Fulvivirga ulvae: one gene and its partner. The protein of the gene in region 2 interacts with the protein of the main gene of each other region in a pairwise test. Links are inferred from orthologs where the notes say so. Each region holds a gene or a part of one and is shown on either strand. Other genes may lie near its edges.

Region 1 (15,505 bases), 810 kb from region 2 along the record:
TCGTGTACTTGTATGTTCTACTTTAAAGCCAAAATGTGAGCCGGTAGTAAATTCTTTGTCAACCGCTGTACCAATCATCACATAGGCAAATCCGCCCGACGGATCGGCTTCAAGTTCCCACTTCCCTGAAGTATCTCTGGTGACTCTTATATTCACCATATAACCTGAAGCAATTGAAGGGTTTGGGTCAGCGATCAGCGGGGTGGAGGAGCCGATTTTAAACAGATCAATGCCATCGTCATTTCCTGACTCTCCAAGGCGAATAAAATAGCCGTCAGCGGTGGAGCTCAAATCACTGTTATCGCAAAAGAGATAAATTTCCGTATTATTGGAGCCACTTGGGGAAGCATCATATCTGGCTGTAAACTGCCAAACTACCTTTTGTTGATGCATATCGGGCAGATTGCTATTGCTAATCCATATTGTTGAAGAAGCCGCCGGGCCCTTGCTTTGTAATTCGCCATTTTGGACCTGAAAGTCAGCCCCGTCACCTGATTTATTTGAACTATTCCATACCGGATCTGCAATAAAATCGCCATCAGTAAAGTCATCAGTAAACTGCGACTGGCATGGAAACTTGACCAAAAAGAGAAAAAGAACTACTAAACAGAGCTTATAATAATCTAACAAGGCAATTAATTCATATTAACAATAGCTGTAAAAAACAAAAATAGTATTTTTGAGTACATATTTATGTTAACATGAAACTGGTATGGGATCTATTTACTGATGAATGTGTAATCATATCATTTTCAGCCAATTAAATTATTATTAAAATGAAACTAGCTATTGTAGGAGCAACAGGCCTAGTGGGACAGGAAGTTCTGCAGGTAATCGAAGAAAGAAATTTTGAATTTGATCAGCTGTTTTTGGTAGCATCTGCCAAATCGGTTGGTAAAACTCAAACCTTCAAGGGTAAATCCTACAAGATTATTGGCATGGAGGATGCCATTGCTAGTAAACCGGATATTGCCATATTTTCTGCAGGAGGAAGTACTTCACTGGAGTGGGCTCCTAAATTTGCTGAAATAGGGTGTATCGTAGTCGATAACTCATCAGCATGGAGGATGAGCCCTGACCACAAACTTATTGTGCCGGAAATTAATGCTGAGGTGTTGAGAATAGATGACAGGATCATCGCAAACCCTAACTGTTCAACCATACAAATGGTTATGGCTTTGGCGCCATTGCACAAGAAATATGGTGTAAAAAGACTGGTTATATCAACTTATCAGTCAGTTACAGGTACCGGTAAAGCTGCCGTTGACCAGCTCATGAATGAGCGGAATGGCGTGGAAGGGGAGAAGGTCTATCCTCATAAAATTGATATGAACGTACTGCCTCACATTGACGTTTTTCTGGATAACGGATACACTAAGGAGGAGATGAAAATGGTTAATGAAACAAGGAAAATACTTGGTGATGACAGCATTGCTATTACCGCAACCGCTGTACGTTTGCCTGTAATGGGTGGCCATTCTGAATCGATAAACGTTGAATTCCATAACGAATTTGACCTGGAAGAGGTTAAAGAGCTTCTGAATCATGCTCCTGGGGTTGTGCTTCAGGACGATGTGAAAAATGCTGTTTATCCCATGCCTCTTAATGCCCATCGTAAGGATGAAGTGTTTGTAGGAAGACTTAGAAGGGATGAGTCGCAACCAAATGCATTAAACATGTGGGTGGTAGCTGATAATCTGCGGAAAGGTGCCGCTACCAATGCTGTTCAAATAGCAGAATTTCTTGCGGCGAACAACCTTGTTTATTAAATAAAGGAATAATTTTATCAGATGCCGTTCCCGCATTGCGGGAATGGCATTTTTGCTTCTACACTGTACGTTTTTAATGAAGGAACTGCTCAAGCCGGAAATACAGCGATTCATCAAGGCCCATGAAAATGATGACCCGGTGACTCTTATTTTCAGGCATAGGGATATCCATGGTGTATCAATAAAGGTAATTGCTACCCAAATTACGGCCCGGAAAAAGGCGAAGACGAAGCTGCCGGAATGGTATGCCTCTCAGGGTGTGATGTTCCCTCCAACGATCTCCATGGAGCAGTGTTCATCAGAGGCTACCGCTAAATATAAGGCATCTATAGTTAGTGGCAAATCGCTCATTGATCTCACAGGAGGTGCGGGGGTTGACACCTACTATTTGAGTAAGAGCTTTGAGAAAGTCACTTATGTAGAGCAAAATGAAGAGCTTGCCGCAATCACATCTGATAACCTGTGTTCCCTTGGCGCCACAAACATTATCTGTAAAAATGATAAGGCAGAGAGTTTTTTGAAACACACACCTAAGGTTGATGTGGTTTATCTCGATCCCGCCAGAAGGGATGAAAATGCGCAAAGGGTATTCAGGTTTGATGATTGCGAGCCTGATGTAACTACAATTTTGCCAGACCTGTTGTCCAGGGCAGACACCATCCTGATAAAAGCCTCTCCGATGCTGGATATTGAGAGCTCTGTCAGAGACCTGAAATTTGTGCACGAAATCCATATTATTTCCGTGGAGAACGAATGTAAGGAGGTGCTGTACCTACTGCGTCAGTCTGAAGGAGATAACCCCTTAATCCATACAATCAATATCCGGAAAGTAGGGGAAAGGCAAAGTTTCAGTTTCCAAAAATCAGCAGAAATAAGCGCACAGGCGGAGTATGGACTTCCTGATAAGTTTCTTTACGAGCCTAACAGTTCAATTCTTAAAGCAGGCGCATTTAAGAGTATTGCCGGGGTATATAATATAAAAAAGCTGCATGCCCATACACACCTCTACACCAGTAATGCTGAAGTGACAGATTTCCCGGGTCGCAGGTTTCGTATAATAGATGTAGTTCCTTATAATAAAAAGGCGGTTTCGAGTTATTTATCAGGCAAAAAAGCTAATGTCTCTGCCAGAAATTTCCCTGATGAAGTGCATGCCATCAAAAAGAAACTTGGCTTAAAAGACGGTGGCGACATATATCTTTTTGCCTTTACGGATAAAGAAGAAAATAAAAGAATAGCTATTACCGAAAAGCCTTAGGAGAAGTATTCCATCAAGAGGTATAATATAAAAAATAAGGTGCCTGAGATACCATACAGCTTAATTACCTTTTTCCTATTCTGGGTATCCTCCCACCAAAGCATTACCCAGGGTTTATAGAGACCAATGGATAAAAAAATAAAGCTCATTATGGCTAAAACAAAAAAAAGACTGGTAAGCAACTTCATCTACGCTCCGTTTCATTGACAACCCCGAATGACGGGGCAAAAACAAAACGAAAGTACGACGCTTATACAGTAATTACAAGAGTAGGAATTGCCCGTATTTTTTTAAATTTAAAAACTGCGGAACATTTTCTCTATGCAAAAGTCTGTAAGAAAAGTTCCGCAGCACGCAATGTTAATTGAAGTCCTTATTGTCCTCAAGGGTTTTGATATATCCTTCCAGAAAGACTTTGCTAGTTTCAGGAGCCCTTGCAAGTGCTTCTCTTTCAAATTTCAGTGCTTTCTCATATTCACCAAGGGCAGAATAGCCCCGGGCCAATCCATGAGGAGCGAGCCAGTGGTCTTTCCATTTCTTGCTGGCCCTCTTAAATACTTCAAGTGCCTCTGTATCTTTATCCTGCCCAATTAACTGACGTCCGTAAGTATAATAATCCGCCACGGCAGCATTAGGATCTTCCAGAGCTTCGTTCATTATTTTTGCAGCCTCATCATGCTTTCCCATTGCAGTCAGAACCATTGATTTCGTCTGCAATGTCCTGAAATTCCTCTCACTAAAAAATTGACCTTCAATGGCGGTATTAGCCCAGTTTAATGCTTCATCGAGATGGATCTTATTTTGAACGAGGTATGCTACCGCTGCTGTCCAGTTAGTAATTGCAAAACCCTGGCTTGAATGAAGTTCATTTTTTAAATTTTGATAGACCAGCTCAGGGGTATCGAACTCCGCCTTAAACGGTATTCTTTTTTTCTCCCAGTCCAGGGCTATCACTGCATAGCTCTCGGTGACCTCCACAAAATTATAGGTAAGCAAGGGGGTGCTTTCATGGTCTTCCCATTTTACATTTACCCTTAGCGCATCATCCTTCTCATCATAAAAATAGCTTCCCCAAACTTTTGAATTCTTTGAAAAAATGATGGTTACCGTACCATCTTCTGCAATAGCCATATGCAGCCCGTACTTACCTGCTTTAAGGTCCTTTCCTTCTATTTTAAGGTCATGGCTAAACTCGATGGTTGTATTTTCGTTGGCACCTGCACGCCAGGGAGCTGCCTGGGAAGTGCCAAAGCCCAGATTGTTAAAGCCATAAGGCACCAATGTGCCCCATACCTTCCCTGTACGGTCTTCGCCCTGAGGACTGACTACATTAGGTCTTGAATAATTGATCGTGACACTGGATATACCTACCTGCTGCGTTACCTCAGCGGCCGGACTAACCTGCGGGAGAGTGACGCCCTGGCCCATGGTGGTACTGTGTAATAAGCAGATGCTTAACAGCATCATAAGAAATGGTAAAGTTTTTGATCTCATGGTTAATTAATTAAGAGGTAAAAAGATTGATTAAGTAGGTTCTGACGATCAATCCGGTTATACGGACTACAGCCCGGGAAGATTTCCAAATTATTTAACTGCGATCATAAGTTGGATAAAAGGCTATTTTCAGACAGGAAGGGGAAATAAAAAAGGGCAACTAATTGCCCTTTTGAAAACACTTTAATCTTTTTTAAACCTTATCAGGTAGGTCTTATTTTCCTCCCCTTCTACTATCCGCCTGATGTTTTTATTATGTGTCCAGACTATAACAATGAACAGGAAGAAACCAAATATCACCAATAGTGGCTCATTGGTCTTAAATCTTGGCACCAGTAAAAGCAGGGCCGGAAAAGATAAGGCTCCAATGATTGAAGAAAGTGATACATACTTGGAGATGATCAGGGTGACAAGAAAAACAACTATACATAATAGGGCAACTTCATAATGAATAGCTATCATCATACCCAGTAATGTGGCTACACCTTTACCCCCCTTGAAGTTAATAAATACCGAAAAGACATGACCGATAACAGCCACCACACCTAGTATTAACTTAAATGTTACCAGGTTTTGCTCTTCTATAAAATCCAAATTGAGCAATATTCTTGCAAGTGAGGTAGCTGCCATACCTTTAATGATATCACCAAGCATAACTATTGTACCGGCTCTTTTTCCTAAAACCCTAAAGGTATTTGTAGCACCAGGATTTCCGCTACCATGTTCTCTTACATCTATTCCATGTACAGATTTACCGAACCAAACGGCAGTGGGTATTGAACCAAGCAGGTATGCTAAAATTAATGCTATTCCTATTGCAGCTATTTCCATATTTTTTAATTAGGTCAAAAAAAGGAAGCAAGCGCATAACTCCTTCCTAACACAGTTAGTTTCAAATATAAAGAATTTTTTTCAGGTGAGGGAATTATCAAAACCCATCATCGTCATCCTCAAATCCATCATCTTCCTCAGTACCGCCAAAACCATCATCAGGAGTCTCGTCTACAACTTCCTCTACCTCTGAATCCAAGTCGTAAAATTCATCTATTCCATAATATTCTAACCGGAATCTGTTGATAAAGTTCAGTGTTTCGGCTTTATCTGCAGGAGCGAAGATGAGATCGCCGATTTTTGCCTTAGAGCCATTGCTCTTTTTACTGATGACATCGTTGTAGTTTTCATTGGATGAATAAGTCAGAAGTCTGTCGTCTTCCAGGCTAAAGAAGAACCAAGATGCAGGCGAAACCTTGATAAAAACGTTGAATATTGTTCCTCCGGCTTCATTCTTCTTTATTTCCATAAATCCATCAAAGGCACCATTAACATCAATTCTCTGGATATTGGACATACCCAGTTTACCTTCGCTGTAAAAAGCTTTATGGTCCGATGACCATTTAAGGTCAACATTAGTAAATACCAATGGCACCGCAGTCTCTTTAGCAAAGCCCCCCAAAGGAACATACTCCTGCAATGACAGTTTTTCATATTCTCTCGCCGGCCTCTCGCCTATAATCTCTGCCAGCTTATATATCAATTGGGTTTGATCACCAAGGCCTTCCGGCGCACCCAGGTTTTTAACCACATCAACAATATCCCTGGCCATTATATCAAATGCCTGTGAAGGTACCGTTGAAAGATTAATGGCAAGCAGGCTATTGAGATTGTACTCATTCCTGTCAAGGTTGCCATGTCCGAGCACAGCCGCATTTATTGAGACATCTTTGGTAGGTCTCATAAAATTAACGGGACCTTCAAAACGAATATCTTTGGTGTCCTGGTTGTAACGATAAATTTTGCCTGATAGCTTCTTCCCCGTCATCTTCAAAGTGTCTTCTATGGCATATTCATTGCTATTCTTGTCGAAATACAATATTCCTGACGGCACAAAGAAGTCCTCGTCATCGGGAGAGTATTTCTCATTTATAAAAGTGCTGTAAAGGCTATTGTCACCAGACGAAAAGTACAGACCTGCTTCCAGCCTTCTGCCTTCTTCAGTAACAGAGTTGTCAAAGTTTATCATCACATCACGCTGGTCACCGGAGCTGGAGTGTTGTATCCAGGTATTAAAACCTGGTTCATGCAGATCAAGTTTTATGTAACCGTCAAGCTGCATCGCCGGTTTATGTGCGTAAAGGATCATATCACCTTTGTAAAACATACCCGGAGAGATCAGAATGTTTTGCGTTTCACTCACAGAACCATTGGCTACAGTATGTTGCTCGAACACCTCTTTTCTCCTTGAACTGGCTACCTGCATGGTTTCCAGATGAAAATTCTCCATCTTGATAGGAACGGTGTCATTCAGAGAGTTAACAAATTGATAGGTTGCATAGCCTGTAAATTCATTTCTGGATTTAATGTCAATTACACCTTCCGTAAGCCTGTGATACTCATTCAGGGTATCCAGAATAATAGTCGTGTTTGTGAGTCTGCCTATTTTAGAATTCTCCAAAATGAGTACTTCATTGTTTTCCGGAGTAATTTTGGCATCCGCAACCACAATATAAGGTATCCCGCTAACCTTGAGCTCCAAAGTGTTAATATCATAAACAGCTTCTGTTGCATTAAACCTAAGGGAATCAAGATCCTCACGGGTGGTATAGAAGTAAGAGCTTTCCAAAGGAACATCATCAGGTTTTTTCATGGTGATCTTCTCTTCATTCAGGTCCCATCTGGCCTGAGTAATTGAGGTTTTAAACTGCGCATATGGAAACTCCAATGCCGCCTGACCTTCTACCTCCGGGCTAATATCAGCGTAGTTTTCGTCAAGGTTGAACCGCAAATAGACATCATCTCCGGCAAGGGCAGGCTTATCAGGGTTGTCTGATTTCAGTTCAAAATCCGCATGCCTGGCAGAAAAGCGATCATGCTCAAAGGTAATCCTCTCAGATATTGACTCAGAACCACGGGTAAGGAGGGTACCGGAGCCATATACACCATGATTGGACACTATTGCAGTACCATCAAGAGACGCCGTTTCGTTATAAAACTGGAAAGGTTCGTCGAGGTTGCTTATATACATGCTGTCTTTCTTTGGCAACCACTTCATATCATAATTCTTTACAGACGCCTGCGGAAAGAGCACTCCGTTGTATTCCTGCTCACGGATCTCTACATAATCTCCCTTGGTAACTACTGAGTCCGGATAGAATACAAAATCCTCTGATACCAGGGAAGTGGTTAAGAAATCAATTCTACCATTACCCCTAAGCCCGTGCTTGTTTAGATTTAGCTGGTTGTAAAACTTTCCTTCACCTTCATATAATGTATACCCTTCAGCAGGCACTGCATGCGTGAAACCCATTGAGTAGTCGCGTTGTACCCGCAATTTCTCTTCAAAAGTCGGGAACATACCACTGGATACGAAAGACCCTTCAAATCCAATGGAGGCAGGATCTGAGCCGCCCAAACTATCAATGCCAAAAGGTGGTACCAGAAAGTACATAGACCTGTCGTATACTCCTGAGAGTACCTCCTTTCTATCAAAATATACAACTGCGCCTTTGCCAGAATCGAACTTCGGATAATTAGGAAGACTCTCCTTACCTGATTTATTGCCCGGTTTATTTATAAAGAGCGTTCCTGACGATGCCTGTAGGTTATTGGCAACACCGCCGTCGGTTGAGGAGTCTGATGACACAAGCGCGTTATCGACTTTACGCCTGCCAGACCTGCCCCGGCTGTTTTCATCCTTTACGTAGAACTGGATGGAATCAATTTCATTGAGATAAATAAGAAAGCTGTCATACTTAAAAGTAAAATCACGCCCTATGTATTCGAAATTACCTGCACTTATCTTACCGTTAAATTTGAAGTCCCTGTCACGCATTAGTACTATTTCACTACTATCGGGCTTGATCACCACATTCAACGAATCACTAATCTTAAAACCATCCACACCCCGGATCTTAAACGTACGTTCTTCAAAGTTTAATGTTGAGTTTGGCCTGTGATGAATCACTGAACTAATAACTATGTTGTCAAAATCTTTTTTCCCAAATTTTGAATCGAATAAATGCGTGCCTTTCTCCTTAACAGTGATCAGACCTTTGTTGGTATCATAGCCAACAAGTCCTTTTTGTGCAAGATGCAACATAGCCCCCTTAAGTACTTTTACATCTTTTTTGAAGTGTCGTGCAAGCTGGTCAACATAAAACTGCTCCTCATTATTCTTCCTGGAATAAGACACTACCAACGCCAAAGGGTTAAACGGATATATTTTGTCGCCCAAACCCCGATAATCTTCAACATTATAATGATCTGATGACTCAAAGTGCGCAGGAACAATCCGTCTTCCTTCAAGTATTGAGGCATCAAGTGTGGCAGAATCAAGGTGCCATCTAATAATATCCGCCGTAAAATCCACATTAAAATATGTAGTTGTATAAGGTGTATTGCGGAAACCTCCCTTATCTTTTTGTAGTACCAGGTATTTTTTATTGAAATCATACTTAACCCTTACCGCGGGATGGTATATGGAATCATTCCCCTGGTATATCACAATCGACGCTCTGTCTGCAGTAACGGTGGAGTCGGAAAATTCAAATATTTTAGCTTTTGCTTTAAATTTTTTTGATGCTTTGTCGTGGACTTCGATTTTAGAAAGCTCTCCCAGTACGGAGGAGCTATATATCTTTCTGCCATTTAAAGAAAAACCCCCATTATAAATCAGGTCTTTCCCAATATTGCTAACCTTTATATTGCTGTAGTATGACATGAACCTCGGGTATCTGGCATCGGTGGTTGTATCATGTCTTACACTTTTATATTCAAAAACACCTTCAACAGGATCGGGCAGTTTTCCTTTATATGTAAGTTTTGCCGCCTCGGCCTGTAGTGCAGGTTTATTCACATCAAAGCTATATGTGCTTAGCTGGCAGAAAACCGAATCAGCACCCAGACCTGTCATTGACCAGTCAAATTTGCCTCCATCGCCGACAAACTTGTTCTTCAGTATAAGAAATGATCCTTTAGTATTTTCCAAAAAAACAGAATCGTAAGGTGTTGAGAAATTTAAGGTAGCCTTTTCAAAATTGATCACGGGACCGCTGATCGCCGGCAGGGCAGGCCCACCTCTTATGGCCTCCACCATTTGCTGGTCTTCCGTTAATTCATCTTCAGGGTCAGGTCCTTCATCCCAGTCATCATCATTCCATTCCGTATCCCAGTCGTCATCTGCAGGCTCTTCATCCCACTCGTCAAAATACTCGTCATCCGCAGCTGCATCATCCACTTCGTCTACTACAGGCTCCTCTTCCACCTCGATCGGTGAGGGGTCTTCCACATACTCCAGGTTATATTCATCGTTGCTGACAAATAAACGGTTTGACCGGGCATGGAAAAGCGCACGGTGCTCAAAAAAAGACTTGGTTACTTGCAGGTATTGCAGCAGCTCGGCAGATGTATGATTAGCAATTACTTTTTCGGTGACATTGAGGTAGCTGATCATCTTCTGCGCATTGACCCCCTCGGTATTTACTGCATGTGCAATAGCCTCAAAATAGGCTGAATAGATCGTTTTATTTCCTCTTCTGTTGTTCATCAGTGACGCAACCTGCGCTATCACCTTATCCTGCTGATCCCTGGCAAGCCGCACCCACGCCATTTGAAATTCGTCACTGATGCCCAAAACCTGACGGGCTCTTTCGTCATTGAGCATCACTCTTACCGTATCCTTTGGGACAGCAGGTCCGGAGTTGCTTTGCGAGAAAGCATTAAAGCTCAACATGCAGAGCAGAAAAAATAAGTATCTAAAAGTTTGCCACATGATCAATCCCCTGAAATTCCTAAATTATTGTGAATAAACCAATTGATGATGATTACTTGTAAACACAATCGCTAACGAAAAAATTAAATGGAAGGTACTTTTTCTATTACGTTTTCTCAAAAACCAACGATGACCAGTAGTTTCGGCTCGACCTGCCCAATAATTGAAGGCCATACCTTGCAGCCTCATCCTGTAAGTCCTGATCATCCGAATCGTAGAACCCGCTAAGCATAAGTACACCCTTTTCAGGCAAATATGCCTGGTAGTGTTTTATCTCATCAAGTAGTACGTTTTTATTGATGTTGGCTAAAATGATATCAAAATGCCCTTCCAGATGTAGCGATTCAATGGTTCCTCCAAAAACACTGACATTATTGCATTGGTTCAATTCTACATTTTCAGGGGCATTTTCTATGCTCCATGAGTCAATGTCGTAAGCTATTACTTCTTTTGCCCCAAGCTTGGAAGCCATAATAGCAAGTATTGCAGTACCACAGCCGGCATCAAGTACCCGTTTGCCTCTGTGGTCGTGCTCCATCTGGTTCTTTAACATCAGATAAGTAGTGGCATGATGACCGGTGCCAAATGACATTTTGGGAGTGATGATGATCTCGTATGGATATTTCTCCTCTATCTTGTGAAATGTGGCGCGAACGAGACATCTATCTTCAACAATGATAGGATCATAGTTTCTCTCCCAATCTTCGTTCCAGTTCTTCCTCTCTACCTCCTCAATGGTATACGATAATGGTGTAAGTTTAGCATACTTCGCAACCAGATCCTTCACATCCTGCCCGGAAAATTTCTCAATTTCAATATAGCCCTCAACACCATCTTCTGTTTCCATCATGGAGTTGTAGCCAAGCTCGCCAAGCTCGGCTATTATGATTTCGGAAAAATCTTCACTACATGAAAATTTAACCCCTATAAACTCTGCCGGAAGTTTCTCTGCCATCATTAAAATGACTTTACAATATCGGTAAAATCCCTTGATTTTAAAGAAGCTCCGCCAATCAGGCCTCCATCCACATCTTTACAGGCAAACAGCTCCTTTGCATTATCCGGCTTGCAGCTTCCTCCATAGAGTATAGACATGTTTTCAGAAATTTCCCCGCCGTATCGCTCGGCTATAAACTCACGTATGGTCGCATGCATTTCCTGGGCCTGATCCGATGAAGCAGTTTTTCCCGTTCCTATTGCCCAGATAGGTTCATACGCTATTACTATTTTGGAAAATTTATCGTCGTGCAGATGAAACAGGCTATCTCCGATTTGATTACAAACGTACTCCTTGAAAAGGCCGTTTTCCCGGATCTCCAAGGACTCTCCACAACAAAAGATGGGAGTAAGATTATTTTCCAGGGCCAGGTCCACTTTTTTGGCAAGCTGTTTATGACTTTCGTTGAAGTACTCTCTTCTTTCACTGTGTCCAACTATAACATACTGCGCACCAACAGAGGCCAGCATACTGGCAGAAACTTCTCCGGTGAATGCACCCTGGGCATTATCATTACAATTTTGAGCACCCAGGTGGAGTTTATCTACACCAGATATCAATTTCTTTACCTGAGTTAAGTGAATAAAAGGGGGAGCTAAAATAATATGTACATCTCCTCTTACCTCATCGGCTACCATATTCACGATCTCAGAAGTAAGCTTCAACCCCTCATCGAGGCTATTATTCATTTTCCAGTTTCCGGCTACAATTTTTTTTCTCATAGTTAGTGTACAGTTTTTTGTGGACACACAAATATAGTATTTAAAATGTCTTTTAACTGATCCTGCTCCAGTTAACGGCTGTTTTGCGCATAGACTCGATCTGGCTCCGGATATTCCGGTTATCAGGATGGGATAGTTCCGGGTCAGCATCCAGCAGAGCAATAGCCGCCCCTCTGGCTGCCTGCAATATTTTGCCATCCTTTCCCAGGTCAGCTATCAGCAAATCAAGCACCCCGCTTTGTTGTGTGCCTGTCAGATCTCCGGGACCGCGCAATTGCAGGTCAGTATCTGCTATTTCGAATCCATTATTGGTTCTCACCATGGTCTCAAGCCGCACTTTGGCCTCTTTACTGAGTTTATAATTGCTAATAAGTATGCAGTAAGACTGGTCGGCACCACGCCCTACTCTTCCGCGAAGCTGGTGCAATTGTGCTAGACCAAACCGCTCGGCATTTTCTATGACCATAACTGATGCGTTAGGCACATTTACACCTACTTCTATTACCGTGGTAGCCACCATGATCTTAGTTTCTGCCTTTACAAACCTTTGCATTTCATAGTCCTTGGCATCGGGTTTCATTTTACCATGTACTATGCTTACAGGAATATCCGGAAAAGATCTGCAAATGCTTTCGTAGCCATCCATAAGATGCTTGAGGTCCAGTTTTTCTGACTCTTCAATTAATGGGTAAACGATATATACCTGTCTCCCTTCTGCAATTTGCTCTTTGATAAAGCCATTTACTTTCAGCCGGTTTGCATCGTACCGATGAACTGTTTTTATTGGCTTTCTTCCTGCCGGCAGCTGGTCAATCACTGAAATATCCAGATCTCCATACAAAGTCATGGCAAGTGTGCGCGGAATAGGGGTGGCGGTCATCACCAGCACATGCGGATAAACATCACGGTTCTTCTGCCATAGTTTGGATCGCTGGGCTACCCCAAAGCGGTGCTGTTCATCAACCACAGCCAATCCCAGGTTTTTAAATTGTACAATATCCTCAAGCAGGGCATGTGTACCCACAATAATATTCAGGTCTCCCGATTTAAGGTATTCGTGTATGATTTTCCGCTCACTCTTTCTGGTAGAACCCGTGAGTAAGGCAATGGTAATACCCATGCGATCGGCATATTCCTTCAGGCCCTGGTAGTGTTGCGCTGCCAATATTTCAGTGGGGGCCATCATTACTCCCTGAGCCCCTGAGCCTACCACCAATAACATGCAGATGAAGGCCACTATGGTTTTCCCACTGCCCACATCACCCTGAAGCAGCCGGTTCATTTGTCGCCCCGACTTCATGTCATGGTAAATTTCCTTTATTACCCGTTTCTGCGCATCTGTCAGGTCAAACGGCAGGTGTTCTTTATAAAATCTGGTCAGAAGCTCGGTATCATGAAAAACCTGACCTTTAAACTTGTCAACTCTTGCAAGTTTCAGCTTTAACAGGCGCAATTGTACATAAAACAGCTCTTCAAACTTTAACCTGAAGCTGGCCTTTTGCAACAGTTCATTGTTCTGGGGAAAGTGGATATTGAACAAGGCCTCTTTCTTTGAAAGCAACCTGTAGTCTATCAGTAGCTGCTGTGGCAAGGTCTCCCTAATCCTGTGCTCGGCAAGCTGAAGCAGCGTTCTTTGAAGCTTTGAAATAGCTTTGCTGTCCAGATATTTCTTCTTAAGCTTTTCAGTGGCAGGGTATACAGGATGCAAATAACTGGAATCCTCATTTTGATGTGTGAGCACTTCAAATTCGGGATGAGCAATATTAAGTTTGCTTCCAAATGCCGTGGGTTTTCCAAAAACCATGTATTCAACACCGGGTTGGAGCTTTTGTAGTACCCATTGCACTCCTTTGAACCAAACAAGCTCAATTTCGCCTGTTTCATCACGTAAAAATGCTTTCAGCCTTCGCTTGCGTGGTGGGCCTGCCGCCTCTATATTACGCACCCTCCCTTTGATCTGAACATAAGGCATAGTGCCATTCAACTCATTGATCGGGTAAAATTTAGTGCGGTCTTCGTACCGGAACGGGTAGTGCTGAAGCAGGTCCCCATAAGTGAATATATTGAGTTCTTTATTAAGTAGTGCCGCTTTTTGCGGGCCGACTCCTTTGAGGAATTCTATCTTTGTATCAAAGAATCCTTGCATACCCGCAAACTAACCAAAAAAATTCTTTAACTGCTTAATTTCTGCTGCTCCCCTTCAGGTCGTTCCATTTAAGGGTATTCATCATATGAACAATATCCACTTTCACATATTCAATAGCTGGTTGCAAAGAGTCATTCTGTACCTGTGTATTGAAGTAAAGTGCGCCTCGCAGGAAATTTTGCGTAGAATCTGTCGAAATAAATTGAAACTGGCTGGGCACTTCGCCTTCCAGTTCAGCATAAACCACCGTTTTGCCTGATGGCGTTTTTGATATAGCCTCATCAATGGCCGAAGCTTTGATCTGGTGCTTGGCGGTGAGGAAATAGGCATCATCAAAATATTCCTTCAGCGAGTCCAGACTATTGACGGTCTTATAAGTTATGTGTATGTCCGCTTTAAATTGCGGATAATAGATCTCAACCCAATACTTGTCTGAAATCCAGGAGGAGTCCTTAAGCAGCCGGGCATGTTTTGAGTATTCAAAGTGATAGGGCAGGGTATCAGGCAGTGGCTGATAGGCATGCTCGGGAAGGATAAAGCGATTATACCCTTTAGGCTTCGGTGCATAATCAGACTCACAACCCCATAAAACTAAAACTATGAAAAAAGCCAACCACAGTTTAGTTATAATCTCCTGTATCTTCATCATTTTCGTTTATAAAGACCCGCACCTTTTTAATACGCTTATTATCCACAGCTACCACAGTGAAAACGTACCTCTCAAAATACACTTTTTCTCCGGCAGAAGGAAGCTTTGTATTAATTTCCAGCAGCAGGCCTCCAAGCGATTCACTCTCCCCCTTTACTTTTTCAAAAGTATTCGGGTTCACCTCCAGTATCTTGCAGAAATCATTGAGCGTGGTCCTGCCTTCGAAAAGGTAAGTATACTTATCAAGTTTGCTATATGCAATATCTTCATCATCAAACTCGTCATTTATTTCACCCACTATCTCCTCGATGACATCCTCCAGGGTGATCAGACCGGAGGTACCTCCGTATTCATCAACAACAATGGCCATATGCACCCGCTTCTCCTGAAAGTCCTTTAATAGTGCATCAATCTTTTTGTTTTCAGGAACAAAGAAGCCCTGCCTGAGCAGCTTACACCAGTCAAAAGACTCATCCTGATCAACATGTGGAAGCAAATCCTTGATATAAAGTACTCCTTCGATATTATCTATAGTGTCAGAATAAACCGGGATACGGGAAAATCCTGACTTATTAATCTTATCCATCAGGTCATGGAAATCCATCTCTATGTCAAACGCCGTAATGTCCATCCTTGATTTCATTACCTGTTTAACCGTGAGTGTACCGAAGTTAACTATACCTTTCAGAATATCCTTTTCTTC
Region 2 (15,695 bases):
CATATGCTTTTACAGACCTTAATGTTTGCTCATCCAATTGGTGTATGTATAGATCTACATTGAATTCCTTCTTAACATATTGATTCCCTAAAACATGATCTATATGGCAATGAGTATTCAACAGTTTTATAACTTTTAGCCCATTCTCAATGATGAAATCTTTCAGTTCTTTCTTTTCATACTCCTCATAGCAACCCGGGTCAATCACCACACACTCTTTCGTGTCATCATATAGCACATATGTGTTTTCCATGAATGGGTTAAATACAAAAGACTTGACGTATATCATTATGTTCTGCTTCTCTTTAATCAAATTTGTCCAATAGAAACAAAAATACATTTTTATAAAGATTTTTAATGCATAATAGTGGCGAGATTGATTATATCATTGTGGGGCAAGGTCTTGCGGGATCTGCACTTTCATACCAACTCATAAAGGAGGGCAGGAAAATATTAGTTATTGATGAAGATAATCCTCATACGTCTTCTAAAATAGCCGCCGGCCTGTATAACCCTGTTACCGGTCGTAAAATGGTTAAAACCTGGAAAGCAGATTTACTTTTCCCCTATTTGATAAGCTTTTATAAAGAATTAGAACAAATATGCTCGGCGCACTTCTTAAGAGAAGTCCCTGTTTACAGGCCTTTTATTTCACTGGAAGAGCAAAATGAGTGGATGGGGAAAAGCTCCAGTCCTGAGTATATCCCTTTCATTAAGGAGATCTATTGCAAGTCGCTGTATTCGTTTGCAAATGATCCGTTTGGAGGCCTTGAACTCTTACAGTCAGGTTACCTTGACTTACCTGTATTCTTGGAAGCTTACAGAGACTATTTAAAAAAACATGAACTGCTTGATGCTTCCAGGTTTGATATCGGCCAACTTATTTTGGAGAAGGAATTTGTGTTATATCAGGGAATCAGAGCGAAGAGAGTAATTTTTTGTGATGGGCTAAATAGTGCTGAGCAGGGATACTTTCAATGGTTACCCTTTAGTCCGGTTAAGGGAGAAATATTACGAATTACAGCAGATTTTAGATTAAAAAACATCCTTAACCGGGGAGTTTTCGTAGTACCCTTAGAAAACGGCCTTTTTCGGGTAGGTTCAAACTATGATAATAATGATTCTACGCTTGTACCAACTGTAAAAGCCAGAAATGAGATCGAGCGTCGATTGAACGAATTGGCAAAGGTGGAATATAATCTGGAGGAACAAGTTGCAGGAATAAGGCCGGCGACAAAAGACCGGAGGCCTTTTATAGGTCTACATCCGGAATATGAAACTATTGGAGTATTTAATGGGTTAGGAACTAAGGGTGTATCTTTAGCACCGTATTTTTCTAGGCATTTTATGAGGTTCCTGGAATATGGAGAAGATCTCTATGCCGAGGTCAATATAAATCGCTATTTTTCGTTATATTACGATTCTCTTGAAAATTAAATGAAAAGTATTAAGAATTTTCTACTCACAATAATTGCTATCTCCATACTTTCTCATGTATCCATGGGCCAAAGTGCTATGGAAAAATTTGGGAGAAACCGCGTTCAATACGAACAATTTGACTGGCGGTACCTGAGCTCTGATAATTTTGATGTTTACTTCTACAAAGGTGGAGACAAAATAGCCAAAGAGGTAACAGAATACCTGGAAGAGGAGTTTGAGCGTGTTACTGATATTATTGGATACCCTCCCTACTCAAAAACCAAATTGTTTTTATATAATTCTATCTCCGACCTGCAGCAAAGCAATATTGGCATAAACGACCACGCAGTAAGTGCCGGAGGCGAGACCCAGTTTGTAAAGTCACACATAGAAATAGCTAATCCGGGTAATATTGATGCATTGAAGGAGGAATTGCTATACAAAGTATCTTCTTTAATGGTCAATGAGATGATGTTTGGAGGCAGCCTGAAGGATATGTTTCAGAGCTCTGTATTGCTGAACCTGCCCGAATGGTTTATCAATGGTGCGTCATTATACGTATCAAAAGGCTGGAGCATTGAAATGGATGACTACGCCAGAGAACTGGTAAACACCAGGCATCCCCGGAAGTTTGGTAAACTTACTGGAAATGAGGCTGCGTTGGCAGGACAATCTTTATGGAATTTCATTGCTGAAAAGTATGGCAAAAGCAACATTTCAAATATCCTCAACTATACCCGGATAATTCGCAATGAAGAGAAAAGCATAGCAATAACCTTAGGTGTAAGCTTTGACCAGGTAATGTATGAATGGCAGAATTTTTATACTGACATTGACAGGCAGGTAAATGAAAATTACGTTGAGCCTAAAAAAGAGAACCGGATCATTAAAAAAAATAGAAAAGACATTGTTTACTCTTATGTAAAACTCAATCCGGATGGTACTCGCCTTTCCTATACCTATAATTATAAGGGAAGATACCATGTTTATATCAGGGACCTGGCAACAGGTCGTGAAAAGGACGTACTTTCAGCCGGAGATAAGGTTATCAATCAGGAAATAGATCATAACATACCCCTGATAGACTGGGTTGATGAGAATACGCTGGGGATAGTATTTGTGAAAAAAGGACAACTTTATTTCACTTTGTATGATGCAGTTACTAACAGTAAGCTTCCCCGTCGGCTTGACAAGTTCGAGCAGGTCAGAAGCATGGATTTCTCAGATAATGGACGTCTGATGATCATTAGTGGGGTTGTGGATGGGAAGAATGATCTGTACCTGTTGAGCACTCGCCGTGACAGGGTCAAAAGGCTGACTGATGATGTCTATGATGATCTTGACCCTTCTTTTGTCCCAAATTCGAATACAGTAGTTTTCAGCTCTAACAGGGTATCAGATACATTAAACACCAGAACCAAAGATTTTGAGACAGTAGGGGATAACTTCAATCTTTTCTTTTATAACCTTGATACTACGGAAAATGTACTTCACAGAGTGACCAATACAATAAGTCGAGATGTGAAACCCCTGGCTTTGAGTTCATCGCGGTTATTTTATCTCAGTGATCAAAAAGGTATTACCAATCTTTTTTCATATAACCTGTCGACCGGAATTTATACCCAGGTGACTAATTTTTCTTCAAGTATAGAAAACTATGATATTGATTTCGGAAGTTCAAAACTTGCCTTTGTAATGGATAGTCATGGCAAGGATTACATATATTACTATCCCGAATTCAATTATGATCAACAGATATTCACACCATTAACTACCCGGCAGCAGGTCTTACAAGCAAAAGCGTTCAGGCTAAAGAGAAACCAGGAAAAGAAGGAGGCACTTACGGTCAAGGAAATTGTAGAACAGAGATTGGCCGAGGCCCGTGAAGAGAAAGAAGAACAGAAGCAGGATACAGTTATAACAGAAGCAGGATTCATAGATACAGATAATTATCAGTTTGACGTTGAGGAGCAAAAAGAGCAGGAAGAAGTCATCAATACGGATAATTACACTTTCGATACAGATATCTTGAAAGAGGAACAGAAAGATTCGTTCCTTGCCCAATATAGAAAGCTGCGAAAGGGAAATAAAATTAGTGGTCCTTTTCCTTATGATACCCGGTTCAGCACAGATCATTTAGTGACTTCGCTGGTTATTGATCCTTTGAGGGGGTTTGGCATACTGATGGAAACAGAGATGAATGACATGCTTGAAAATCATAAGTTTTCCGGAGGAATAATGGCTACGGTAGATTTGCGTAGCGGAGATATTTTTGCCGAATATCAATATTTAAAGAATCGTGTCGACTATAGTGTCAGGTATGACAGGGAAGTGATCTTCAGAGATTCCGAGATGCTGCATAAATATAGTAAGAATGCTTTTGAGCTTGGTGCTGCCTATCCTTTTAATCCTAAAACACGCATAGCGCTGAAACCCTTTTATGCAGTCACAAGATTCGAAAACCTCGAACCCACATTGGTTGGCAGTACTCCTACACCGATGTTTAGTCCCTCATCTTCAGAGCAGTATGGGGGTGCCACCGTTGAGTTGGTTTTTGACAACTCCATCATCAACGGCATGAATCTGATAGAAGGCAGTCGTGCTAAAGTAAGACTGAAGCATTATGAGGGGTTGACTGATCAGAATAAGAGCTTTACCAATCTTTCGGCCGACTTTAGGCACTATCAGAAGATATATAAAGAAATTGTACTCGCAGGCAGGTTGTATTATGGATCTTTCTTTGGCAAATCACCTAAACAATATTTATTAGGGGGCATGGATAATTGGATGTTTTTTGATGAGAACACCGAAGGTACTAACAATCCGTTGAAACCGAATGCTGAAAAAGATAACAGCGATCTCCTGTTTATTGAGTATGCTACCAATTTGAGGGGTTTTGATTATGGAGCCTTGTATGGAAGGAATACCTTGCTCTTCAATGCAGAACTACGGGTTCCGCTGATCAGAGCATTGAGTAGTGGACCTATTACCTCTAATTTTTTTAGAAACCTGCAGTTTATTGGGTTTTTTGACATTGGCTCGGCCTGGACAGGAAAATCTCCATTTAGAGAAGACAATTCTATCAGTACAAAAGTTATCCCGGAAGACCCTGCAGCACGTGAAAAAAGTAATTTTATCATTGAGTTGAAAAACTACAGAAGCCCCTGGATCTACAGCTATGGAGCGGGCTTTAGAACAATAATTTTAGGCTACTATATTAAACTGGATGTTGCCTGGCCTGTTGATAACTATGACATTGGCAGTCCACGAGCCCACCTGACATTAGGATACGACTTCTAAGTCAGCTATTTTTGTTCATCTTTATTTAAAAACTCATATAGCCATATATGCTAAAATCCATGACAGGCTATGGTTCATCCCATCTTTCAACTGATGAGGTAACCATTAACATCGAAGTAAAAACACTTAATTCTAAATATCTTGACCTTAACTTTCGGTTACCCAGGGCTTTTTCTGAAAAAGAGATTGAGTTAAGAAATCTGGTTTCAGATAAATTGCAACGGGGTAAAGTTTCGTTAAGCATTGATTATGTCAATGAAAAAGAAACAGAGCTTAAACAGCGATATAATGAAGACCTGTTTGTGCAATATTACAGCAAGCTAAAGAGACTTGCAGATAGAGTAATAGCTTCTGACCAGGACTTGTTTAAGCTGGCCCTAAGTGCACCTGATGTAATGATCACAGATCAAAATGAAGAGGTCGACGAACAGGAGTGGTTAAGCTTGAGAGCCCTGGTAGAACAGGCACTTGATAGCTGTGACGTTTTCAGGAAAAAAGAAGGAGCCGAACTTCAGCAAAAATTCTCAGGCTACATCAACTCAATAAGCAAAAGTCTGGAAGAAGTTAAAGTGCTGGATCCTAAACGAGTAGAGAAAATCAGAGAGCGGATTAAAGGGAACCTTACAAAATTTGTAGATGAAGAAGGCCTCGATAAAAACCGGCTTGAGCAGGAAATCATCTATTATATCGAAAAGCTTGATATAACGGAAGAGAAAGTGAGGCTGGCCAGCCACCTGAATCATTTCAATGAGGTGCTTTCTGATAAAAACTCATTAGGCAAGAAACTGGGCTTTATATCCCAGGAAATAGGAAGAGAAATCAATACCATTGGTTCAAAAGCTAATGATGCTGATATTCAGAAACATGTAGTATCTATGAAGGAAGAACTAGAGAAGATTAAAGAACAGCTTCTGAATGTACTTTAAACCGGTTGTGGTATAATAAGTACTATTGAATAAATTCAACTACCTCTTCTAAACCAAGGCTTCTGGAAGCTTTAATTAAAATGACATGCTGATCGAAGCGGTGAGTTTTTAGGGCCTCTATCAGGTCAGCTTTATTTTTAAAATATTTAGCGTGAGGCACATGTTTTTGGGCTGATTGGATAAGATCCCCACAGAGATAAACATCGGAAAGATGTTTGCCTGAAAGATCGGCACCTAGCTTTTCGTGTTCGGCAATGCTTTCAGGACCTAATTCTTTCATATCTCCGAGTATAGCTACTTTATGTTCAGCCTTCATCTGAGCCAGGTTTTCGAGGGCGGAAGCCATGGAGCTGGGATTGGCATTATAGGCATCAAGGATAATTGTATTATTTCCTTTCTTAACAATTTGTGACCTGTTATTCTGTGGCACATATTCTGTTATGGACTGATTTGCTTCTTTTTCAGGGACATTAAAATATTTTCCTATACAGAGAGCAGCTGCAATATTCTCGAAGTTGTACTTCCCAATAATATTGGTTTTTATGATTTCCCGGTTTTCAGCTTTAAGCTCTACAAAAGGTGAAGCATCTATAAATTCACAGTGATAATAATCACCCTTTTGAGGATAGAATAATGGATTGAGGAAGCGTTTGGCCATATTGCTCAACACGTCGTTTTTTGAATTGATCCAAACCACCCCCGAAGTTTTAATCAGATAATGATATAATTCGCTTTTTGCACGGATTACACCTTCATAACCTCCAAACCCTTCAAGATGGGCTTTGCCAATGTTGGTAATAAGGCCATGTGTTGGTTTGGCAATACTACATAGTTGCTGTATTTCCCCAATATGATTTGCCCCCATTTCAATGATAGCAACCTCATGCTGTTCAGTGATCGAAAGCAATGTGAGCGGGACACCTATGTGATTATTAAGGTTGCCTTTTGTGGCTAATACACGATATGATTTGCTTATAACGGCATTGATCAACTCTTTTGTAGTGGTTTTCCCGTTTGATCCGGTCAGGCCAATAACAGGGATATTTAGCCGGTCTCTATGGTGGCGGGCTAAATTTTGAAGTGTTTCAAGTACATTTTCAACTAATATGATCCGTTCATCGTTTTTGTATTTTTCCTCGTCAATTACAACCATCGAGGCACCTTTTTCCAATGCTTCTTCAGCGAACTCATTAGCATTGAAATTAGGCCCTTTCAATGCAAAGAAAATAGATCCGTCTTCAATTTTTCGGGTATCAGTGCTTACCTTTCTGGTTGCTAAAAAGTGGTTATAAATGGTTTCGATCATGAGTATCATCTTATAAGTGCTAATATAGCGTGTGTCATAAACAAGAGTAGTGTTAATAGAAAAAATATTGCCGTATTTGCAACCGGGTAATTGTACATTCAGGGAAAAACTCTATATGTACGAACCCGTAGAAGCGATTCTCCGTTAAGTTACATGTTCAAAATCATGTCCTATGAAATTTCTTTGCATTTTTTTGCTCACCTTTTACATACCTGCATCTATCTATGCCCAATTTGTTTATACATTAGATCAATCGGTATCTGTAAAGGAAGGTGATGAAATATTAAATCTGCCCTGGACAGGTGGACTTAACAGTATGCAATACAGCACAATGGATCTGGACGGAGACGGAAATGAGGATTTGGTAGTATTTGAGAGAAGTGCCCATAAAATATACCCCTTTCTTAATGTGGACAAAACCTACTCCTATGCGCCCGAGTACGCTTTCTATTTCCCTGAAGAAGTGAAAAACTGGATGCTGTTGAGGGATTTCAATTGCGATGGCAAAAAAGACATTTTTACCAGTCATACATTTGGTATTCGGATATTCATTAATGAAACCTCGCAAAGCGGGACACTTGCCTGGAGCCCTTATGTTACAGGGAAAGATAATACAGGAAATGAACAGTATTTTTTAAAGACTAGGGGTTTTACCTCAAACATTAATATGCAGATGAACTCTTCTGACATACCTGCAATTATTGATCTGGATGGAGACTCGGATCTTGATATTTTGATGTTTAGGGCAAGTGGCTCTTCAACTGTTGAATATCACAAGAATCTAAGTATTGAAAGAGACGGAAACTGCGACTCCCTTCAATTTGAGCGCATAACCCAGGTCTGGGGTGGCTTACAGGAGTGTCAATGTGGAGAATTTGCCTTTAATGGAAGTGATTGTGCCAATTCGGGTGGCAGGGAAGAGCATCAGGGAGGTAAGTCGATATTATTATTTGACAATGATAATGACCAAGATTATGATATGCTAATATCGGAAGAGACTTGTGCCAATCTCTTTTATATGGAAAATGAAGGAACAAATGAATCGCCTTCTTTTAATTCCGCAAATTCCAGTTTTCCAAATGGCAGTAACCCCGCATCAATGTTATTTTTTCCGGTGGCCTATTACGAGGATGTTGACTTTGATGGGGTTAGAGATATGCTGGTATCTCCGAATGTTGCCAGCAATGTTTCTAATTCTGTAAATTTCCAGTCTTCCAGTTGGCTCTATAGCAATGGGGGCTCCGATAGCAATCCTCAATTTGACCTGCTGAGACGCAATTTTCTCCAACACCAAACCATTGATCTTGGAGAAAATGCATCGCCCGCATTCGGAGACTATGATGGGGACGGAGATCTTGATATGATCCTTGCAAGCTATACCAATCAGAGTGCGCCGGGTTTTAATTCCACCTTGTTTCTTTACGAAAATACCGGGTCCGCCAATGAGCCCGCATTCGAATTGAAAAGTGAAGATTACCTGCTTTTTTCGCTGTACAATATATTTAATTTAAAACCAAAACTTCGTGATATCAACGGAGACAATCGGGTTGATCTTGTGTTTAGCGGCACGGAGCTTTATAACTTCTCCACAAATATTTATTACCTTCTTAACCAGGGAGATGATAAATTTAACTTTGAAGAAGAGGCGCACATTTTATTCCCTAATATAGGATTTGATGAAAATTTTGAAGTATATGATATCAGCAGGGATGGTTTGGTAGATATCCTTGTGGGAAAGAGCACCGGCAAATTAGAATATTACAAAAATTCAGGAGAAAGGAATGCACCTCAATTTAATCAGGAAGACGACACGTTTTACGGCTTTGATTTCAGCACTTCCAGACTGGATCTATGCGTTGCCGTAGCGGATCTTAATAGTGATGGTAATCCGGATATGGTTGCAGGGGATAAACGTGGTAGCCTTACTATTTACGATAACTTTCTGGAGCATATTGATCAGCCGGAGGAAGGCGTAACAGAAATTGTGTGGTCACCCCATGAGAAACCATCCGTATTTAACCTAGGAGGTAAATTGTATCCCGCTGTGGCTAACCTTTTTAACGAGGACAAACCAAGCCTGATCATAGGTACCGGACAAGGTGGATTACACATTTTGAGGAACTCAGATGCTCTGGCGGGATATACTAACCGTTTTGACCTGGATATATTTCCAAATCCTGTAATTCGAACCAATACACAATCTATCAACGTTAGTTCTAAAATTTCAGGTACAGCTACTGTTATTTCAATACTGGGGCAGCAAGTGGCTAACAGCTTTCATCTGCCCGCAAATACTGTAAAATCTATTCCGGTTACGGGGCTTCATCCAGGAATATACATTGTTATTTTGACGGTTGGTGATGGCGATTACATCCATCAAAGGTTCGTAGTTATTAACTAATTGTGCATTTATATCTTCACATAAGGATCATTAAGGATCAGTTTAATTTCAAAAATGACACTATCGACAAGGTAAGGAGCTGGCTACCCCATGTATCCTTGTTTGATGTAGACAACTATTCAGATAATACGACAATCCAAACTGCCATAAGAGCTATGGAAATGGCCGACAAGATCTTTATTCAAATAGAAGCTGAACAGGGCCCTGAGCCGGGCGGTGTTTTGAAAATATTAAACACGGCCATGAGGAAGTCATCTGCTGTTATTGATTACCGGGGCAGTCATGCAGTTATGGATAAAATCATGATACGCTTCAAGGACAGGTTAACCAGTAGTGATCGGTCGCAACAACAAAAGTTGGCAGACTTTTTTAATGATGGATCGTAAATTTATCAGCATCCATGTACGCCGGAAATTTTTCTCTCAGGCCAGTGACCTCTGCAGGGTCCAGTGAGAAGGTTCGAATTTCTTCCCTGTCTTCGGCCTCATATAGATTTTCACCCTTTGGTGTTATGATAGCTGAATGGCCATTGTAATCCACATGATTGCCATCAGTGCCGATGCGGTTCACCCCTATAGTATAACATAGATTTTCCACTGATCGGGCTTTTAGAAGTATATCCCAGGCGTTAACCCTGGGGGCAGGCCAGTTTGCTATATAGATGGCCAAATCATAGCTTGTCTGGCCGGTTGCTCCTTCAGGTACATTTCTGCTCCAAACCGGGAAACGGAGGTCATAGCAGATTAGGGGGCAAATGAGCCATCCTTTCAAAGTTTCGATTAGTTTTTTTTTGCCCGCCGAATAATGCTCGTGCTCATTAGCCATTCGGAATAGATGCCTTTTGTCATAGCTGCTATATTGCCCATCAGGCTTCATCCATATGAGGCGGTTATAGTATTTGTTATCCTCTTTGGCTATAAAACTGCCGCAGATTACGGCTTTGGTTTGTTCAGCCATTTGCTTCATCCATTTAAACACCCTGAAGTTCATAGGCTCGGCAAGCTTCTCAGCCTGCATAGAAAACCCGGTGCTAAACATCTCTGGCAATATGATAAGGTCTGTGGCCTCATTGATCTGCCAGATCTTTTCTTCAAACATGGCCAGGTTGGCATCGGGGTCTTGCCAGTAGAGTGGAGATTGTATAAGTGTTACTTTTAAATTCTGCATAAGATCCTGGCTGCTTTTTCAATGGTCTCTTCGCTTTTGGCGAAACAAAATCTTAATAATTTGTCATCCCTGCGGTTTTTGTAGAACGCTGAAATGGGTATAGACGCTATACTGTGTGTTTTTGTCAGATATTCGGCCATTTCTGTGTCAGGGCGATCAGAAAGGTTTTTATAAGAGAGTGACTGAAAGTAGGTCCCATGACAAGGTATAGCCGTAAATCCGGAGTCTTTTATTTGATTGAGGAACAGATCTCTTTTTTGCTGGTAAAAAGCAGGAAGTTGGGTGTAATTGCTCTCTGTTTTGAGAAATTCGGCAATCGCCAGCTGGACTGCCGTGTTGACGCTGAATGTTACGAACTGATGGAGTTTTCTGATTTCAGCCATTATACCGGCCGGAGCAACAACATAACCTACCTTCCAACCGGTGGCATGGAATGTTTTTCCAAAAGAAAAAACAGCGATACTCTGGTCTGCAAGGGCAGGGTACCGGAGTACACTTGCATGGGTGAAGTTATCAAATATGATATGCTCGTAAACTTCATCGCTCAAAATGAGCAGATCAGGGTGTTTCATGGCTATTTTATCGAGCCGCCTCATGTCTTCACCTGTTAATACCGATCCTGTAGGGTTATGGGGGGTGTTGATCATGATCATTCTTGTGCGGGCTGTAACATTTTTCTCCACCTCATCCCAGTTAATGGAGAAATCAGGTTGTTTAAGTGTAAGATGGACAGGCACACCTCCGCATAACCTGATGACAGGATCGTAACTGTCATAAGCCGGGTCAAAAAGAATGACCTCATCATCAGGAGCAACCAGTGCTGTAATGGTATTGAAAAGGGCCTCAGTAGCTCCAGAAGTGATTGTGATTTCAGTTTCGGGATCGGCAAGGTAATTAAAGCGGTATTTAAGCATGGAAGCTATTTGCTCCCTCAGGGCCGGAATACCGGGCATAGGAGCATATTGATTGAAGCCGTTTGACATGTATTTGTTAACAAGCCTGATCAGGTCTCCTGACACTTCAAAGTCAGGGAAGCCCTGCGAAAGGTTTATGGCACTATGCTCCTGTGCCATTTTAGACATTACTGAAAAAATTGACGTGCCAACATCCGGAAGTTTAGATTTAAATTTTGGCATATTATTTTTTTGCAGGGAGTATTACCCTGTAGTCCACTTTCATCTTTCCTTTAGTTATGTTCTGGAGTTTTCCTTTTAGCATACGCTTCTTTAGAGGTGAAAGATGATCCGTAAACAAGATTCCTTCTATATGGTCATATTCATGCTGAATGATACGGGCTTTCATACCATCATACGTCTCCTCATGTTCCTCCCAGTTTTCATCAAAGTAGCGTATGGTGAGCCTTTCATTTCTGAATACATCTTCTCTGATGTTTGGTATACTAAGGCACCCCTCTTCAAAAGCCCATTCGTCCCCGGTCTCTTCCAGTATTTGCGGATTAATAAATACTTTTTTAAAGTCCTCCATATCTTCATCCTCAATAGGACGTCCGTCCACTACAAATATCCTCAGACTTTTTCCAATTTGGGGGGCTGCTATTCCAATACCACTTGCAGCTTCCATGGTCTCAAACATATCTTCACTGAGCTGTTTGACATCTATCTCACCTTTCTCTATGTCCCTTGCTTTCTTCTTTAGCACGGGATCTCCGTATACTACTATAGGATATATCATCTACTGTTCAAGTTTCCTTATAATTCATTCAAAATTAATATATTTTTTCAAAAAGAGGGGTTGCAATCCAGATAGGATTGCAAAATCACAGCTGCGCTTACTTTATCGATGTTGGCTTTATTTCTTCTGTCCTTTTTCTTCATGCCGCCCTCCACCATTGCAGAGAATGCAATTTTGCTTGTAAATCGTTCATCCACCTCATTAATGCCCACATCAGGGAAGAGCTTCTTAAGCTTATTTATAAATTTTGTAACAGCTGCTGTGGCATGAGTGTCTTCATTCCGGAGGTTTTTGGGCATGCCTATTACAAACCTCTCCACAGGCTCTTTCGAGCAGTAATCTGTTAAAAAATCAAAAATTTCCTTTGTGGGAACTGTTGTAAGTGGAGAGGCAATGATCTTCATAGGGTCAGTAGTGGCGATACCAGTCCTCTTCAGGCCATAATCTATACCTAAGATCCTACCCACTAGTTAAACCTGATGGTTTCCCTGAAACGTGCTTTCACCTCTTTTTCCAGCATAAGTGCTTTTGGAAATAAGATGTCATTTTCAATCTTGGCGTGTGTGACAAGGCTCCGTTCAAGATCTTTTAGTTCTTCATAGATAATCCTGACATGCAATGGCGTTTGCTTATCGTAGGCGTAGTCATTGGTGATCCGGCGTATACCTTTCATTTCATCATCATGCTCGCTGTGCTCTACCGCATACCTCTGAAGTGAATGCTTCTCCATAAGATAAAAGACCTGCGAAATGTTGCAGTTGTTTTTAGTGAATTTGTATAGAGCAGAGATATACGAAAAAAGGGTGTCTTCCTCCTGGTAAATATGATGAATGAAATCCTCAACGAAAAGTGGGAAAACAAACTTCAAATCCTTTTCAATAAAATCATAATCAGGATGGCCGGCATGGAAGTTGTCAATTATGCGGGCTATGTAAGGCAGCTTTTGCTTAATGAAGATATAATGAGTGTGCTTCAGATACTCTATTATAAGTTCTACAGGATATTCCCTTAAGGAGAGATTTTCCTCGACGCAATGGTAAACAGACTCCAGTTTTTGTATTACAGCATTTACGTTTAATCCTCTTTCCCTGCATGCCTGTTCAAGAGTTTTTTGAGAATAGTCGTAAAACTCTATACCGAAATAGAACAGTACAGAGGCATGTACATAATTATCGTCTACAATCTCTATAATCTTTTTGTTATTCAAGGCTAAGGCTGTCTAAATAGAGTGAAAAACTGCAATGTAAATATACGAAACCTAAAGTAATTTATTAAATAACATGACATAAGTCATAAGGTTAAGTACTGTATGTCAACAATTATTGTTTGTGTCCCGTTAATATCCTATATATTTAAATTCAGGAAATTTATTTTTCTTTGTTTTAGTTCTATAGAAAATCGTAAAGCAGTGAATCAATGAATCAATATAATAACTCAAAGTACCAGATCAGGCTTCCAATTATTTTATTCATAGGGATGGCCGCAGGAATTCTTATTGGGGCTACATTCACCGATTCCTCTCCAGTGCAGAATGACATTAACTCCAGCATGCAGAAGTTTAAGGAGGTACTATCTATGATCGATCGAAACTACGTAGATCAGGTAGATACTGATGAACTGGTGGAAGAAGCCATTGAAAATATGCTTACTAAACTGGATCCTCACAGTACTTACATCTCAGCTGAGGACAGGATCAGAGCTAATGAGGATCTGCAAGGTAACTTTGAGGGTATCGGGGTTGAGTTTAATATATTTAAAGACACTATCGTAGTTGTATCACCATTGAGCGGGGGACCCAGCGAGGCCGTAGGTGTAATGTCTGGTGACAAGATCATTAAGATAGACGGAGAAGATGTTGCAGGCGTTGGCTTTACTAATCGAGATGTTCAGGAGCACCTGAAGGGTCCTAAAGGAACGGAGGTAACTATTACTGTTAAAAGAAAGGGGAAGAAGGGGCCAATAGAATTTACGATAATCAGAGATAAAATACCTCAGTATTCTGTTGATGCCAGCTATATGATTGATGATGAGATTGGTTACATTAAAGTGAGCCGGTTTTCGGCAACAACATATGAGGAATTTTTAACATCTCTCAGAAAGCTGAAAAAACAAGGGATGAAAAAGCTGGTATTAGACCTGCAAGGAAACCCTGGGGGGTATATGAACCATGCCATTAATATGGTTGATGAATTTTTGTCCGATAGCAAGCTTATTGTTTATACCAAAGGTAAGCAGGAGCGGTTCAACAGCAAGGCTAATGCCAGTCGAAAGGGAGAATTTGAAGAAGGTGAACTCATCGTACTGGTCAATGAAGGCAGCGCTTCTGCCTCCGAAATTGTTACCGGTGCTTTGCAGGATAACGACAGGGCCCTGGTGGTGGGAAGAAGAACTTTTGGAAAGGGGTTGGTGCAAGCTCCTATGGAACTAAATGATGGCTCGGAACTGCGATTGACGATATCTCGCTATTATACTCCAAGTGGACGGTCAATTCAGAAGCCCTATGAAGATAAAGACGAATACGCTCATGATATTGTAGATCGTTACGAGCACGGAGAGTTTTTTAGTGCTGATAGCATCAAGTTCACGGATTCATTGAAATATCAGACTGCACATGGCAGGACAGTTTATGGAGGAGGAGGCATTATGCCCGATTATTTTGTGCCGTTGGATACAAGCCTTACTTCAACTTATTTGAACAAACTTTTTACCAGTAATTCAGTACAGGAATATACTTTCAACTATGTGGCGAAGAATAAAGTCAGGTTGAATGCTATGGATTACAAAGAATTCTATAATAATTTTAATGTAACTGGCCAAATGCTTAATGATCTGGTAGAAGCGGGGAAAGCCAATGGTGTAAAACCAAATTATAAAGATCTTGAAAAATCGAAGGATTTGTTTAAACTTCATGTAAAAGCGCAGATTGCCAGGCAGATATGGAATAATGAAGGGTTTTATCCGATATATAATCATACCAATGAGATACTGGAGCATGCTGTTAAACTTTTTGATGAAGCGGGTAACCTGGAAAGAGCTAAGTTTTAGCGAATAGGATATAAACTGTATTTATAAAAGCCCACCTGGCGTAATGTCGGTGGGCTTTTTCTATTGCAGAAGGGTACTACTTAATTATGTAAGGGATATGTATTCCATGCTTTTACTAATTGATTATCTTTGGTCTTGTATGGAGATAATTTGGTTAATAAGCGGTATAGTTATAGGTGGAGTTGGGGTCTGGATGATTGCAAAATTTAAGTTTGCGAGCGAAGCAAAAGACTCAGAAGCTGCCCTACAGGTAGAAAAGGAGAGGGTAGCTAACCTTCAGCGCGAAACTGATACCCTTAAAAAGGAGCTTTTATCGGAGCGGGGCATTGTGCTTGATTTGAACAATAAGCTTTCATCAACGGAAGCAGATTACCGCAATCTGCAGGAGAAGTTACGCGATCAGAAGCAGGAGCTGGAAAAGCTTCAAGAGAAGTTTTCC

The links.
Region 1: the proteins of def (region 2) and LVD17_RS10005 interact in binary tests that used the Escherichia coli proteins (3 or more experiments, as listed by UniProt). The link is inferred for Fulvivirga ulvae from one-to-one orthologs.

The regions. Positions count from the first base shown.
Region 1 is NZ_CP089981.1:2,407,080-2,422,584, reverse strand. The notes cover bases 1-2,772. They hold LVD17_RS10005 (aspartate-semialdehyde dehydrogenase), read left to right. Parts: upstream 1-776; coding sequence 777-1,769; downstream 1,770-2,772. Other genes in these bases: LVD17_RS10000 (class I SAM-dependent methyltransferase), read left to right, coding at 1,846-2,772; LVD17_RS10010 (lamin tail domain-containing protein), read right to left, coding at 1-585. Outside these bases: more of LVD17_RS10000, read left to right, coding at 2,773-3,027; LVD17_RS09995 (DUF2911 domain-containing protein), read right to left, coding at 3,388-4,521; glycerol-3-phosphate 1-O-acyltransferase PlsY, read right to left, coding at 4,705-5,352; LVD17_RS09985 (hypothetical protein), read right to left, coding at 5,450-10,249; prmA (50S ribosomal protein L11 methyltransferase), read right to left, coding at 10,395-11,246; tpiA (triose-phosphate isomerase), read right to left, coding at 11,246-12,007; ATP-dependent DNA helicase RecG, read right to left, coding at 12,060-14,153; gliding motility lipoprotein GldD, read right to left, coding at 14,188-14,799; gliding motility-associated protein GldE, read right to left, coding at 14,774-15,505.
Region 2 is NZ_CP089981.1:1,606,889-1,622,583, reverse strand. Bases 10,435-13,396 are described here. They hold def (peptide deformylase), read right to left. Parts: upstream 12,212-13,396; coding sequence 11,657-12,211; downstream 10,435-11,656. Other genes in these bases: LVD17_RS06800 (hemerythrin domain-containing protein), read right to left, coding at 12,678-13,396; ruvX (Holliday junction resolvase RuvX), read right to left, coding at 12,259-12,678; LVD17_RS06815 (methionine aminotransferase), read right to left, coding at 10,507-11,655; LVD17_RS06820 (amidohydrolase), read right to left, coding at 10,435-10,519. In the rest of the region: LVD17_RS06855 (MBL fold metallo-hydrolase), read right to left, coding at 1-253; LVD17_RS06850 (NAD(P)/FAD-dependent oxidoreductase), read left to right, coding at 358-1,437; LVD17_RS06845 (translocation protein TolB), read left to right, coding at 1,438-4,719; LVD17_RS06840 (YicC/YloC family endoribonuclease), read left to right, coding at 4,767-5,645; LVD17_RS06835 (UDP-N-acetylmuramoyl-tripeptide--D-alanyl-D-alanine ligase), read right to left, coding at 5,668-6,951; LVD17_RS06830 (T9SS type A sorting domain-containing protein), read left to right, coding at 7,124-9,352; LVD17_RS06825 (hypothetical protein), read left to right, coding at 9,355-9,738; more of LVD17_RS06820, read right to left, coding at 9,722-10,434; more of LVD17_RS06800, read right to left, coding at 13,397-13,418; LVD17_RS06795 (S41 family peptidase), read left to right, coding at 13,628-15,256; LVD17_RS06790 (DNA recombination protein RmuC), read left to right, coding at 15,396-15,695. UniProt on the Escherichia coli protein: Removes the formyl group from the N-terminal Met of newly synthesized proteins. Requires at least a dipeptide for an efficient rate of reaction. N-terminal L-methionine is a prerequisite for activity but the enzyme has broad specificity at other positions.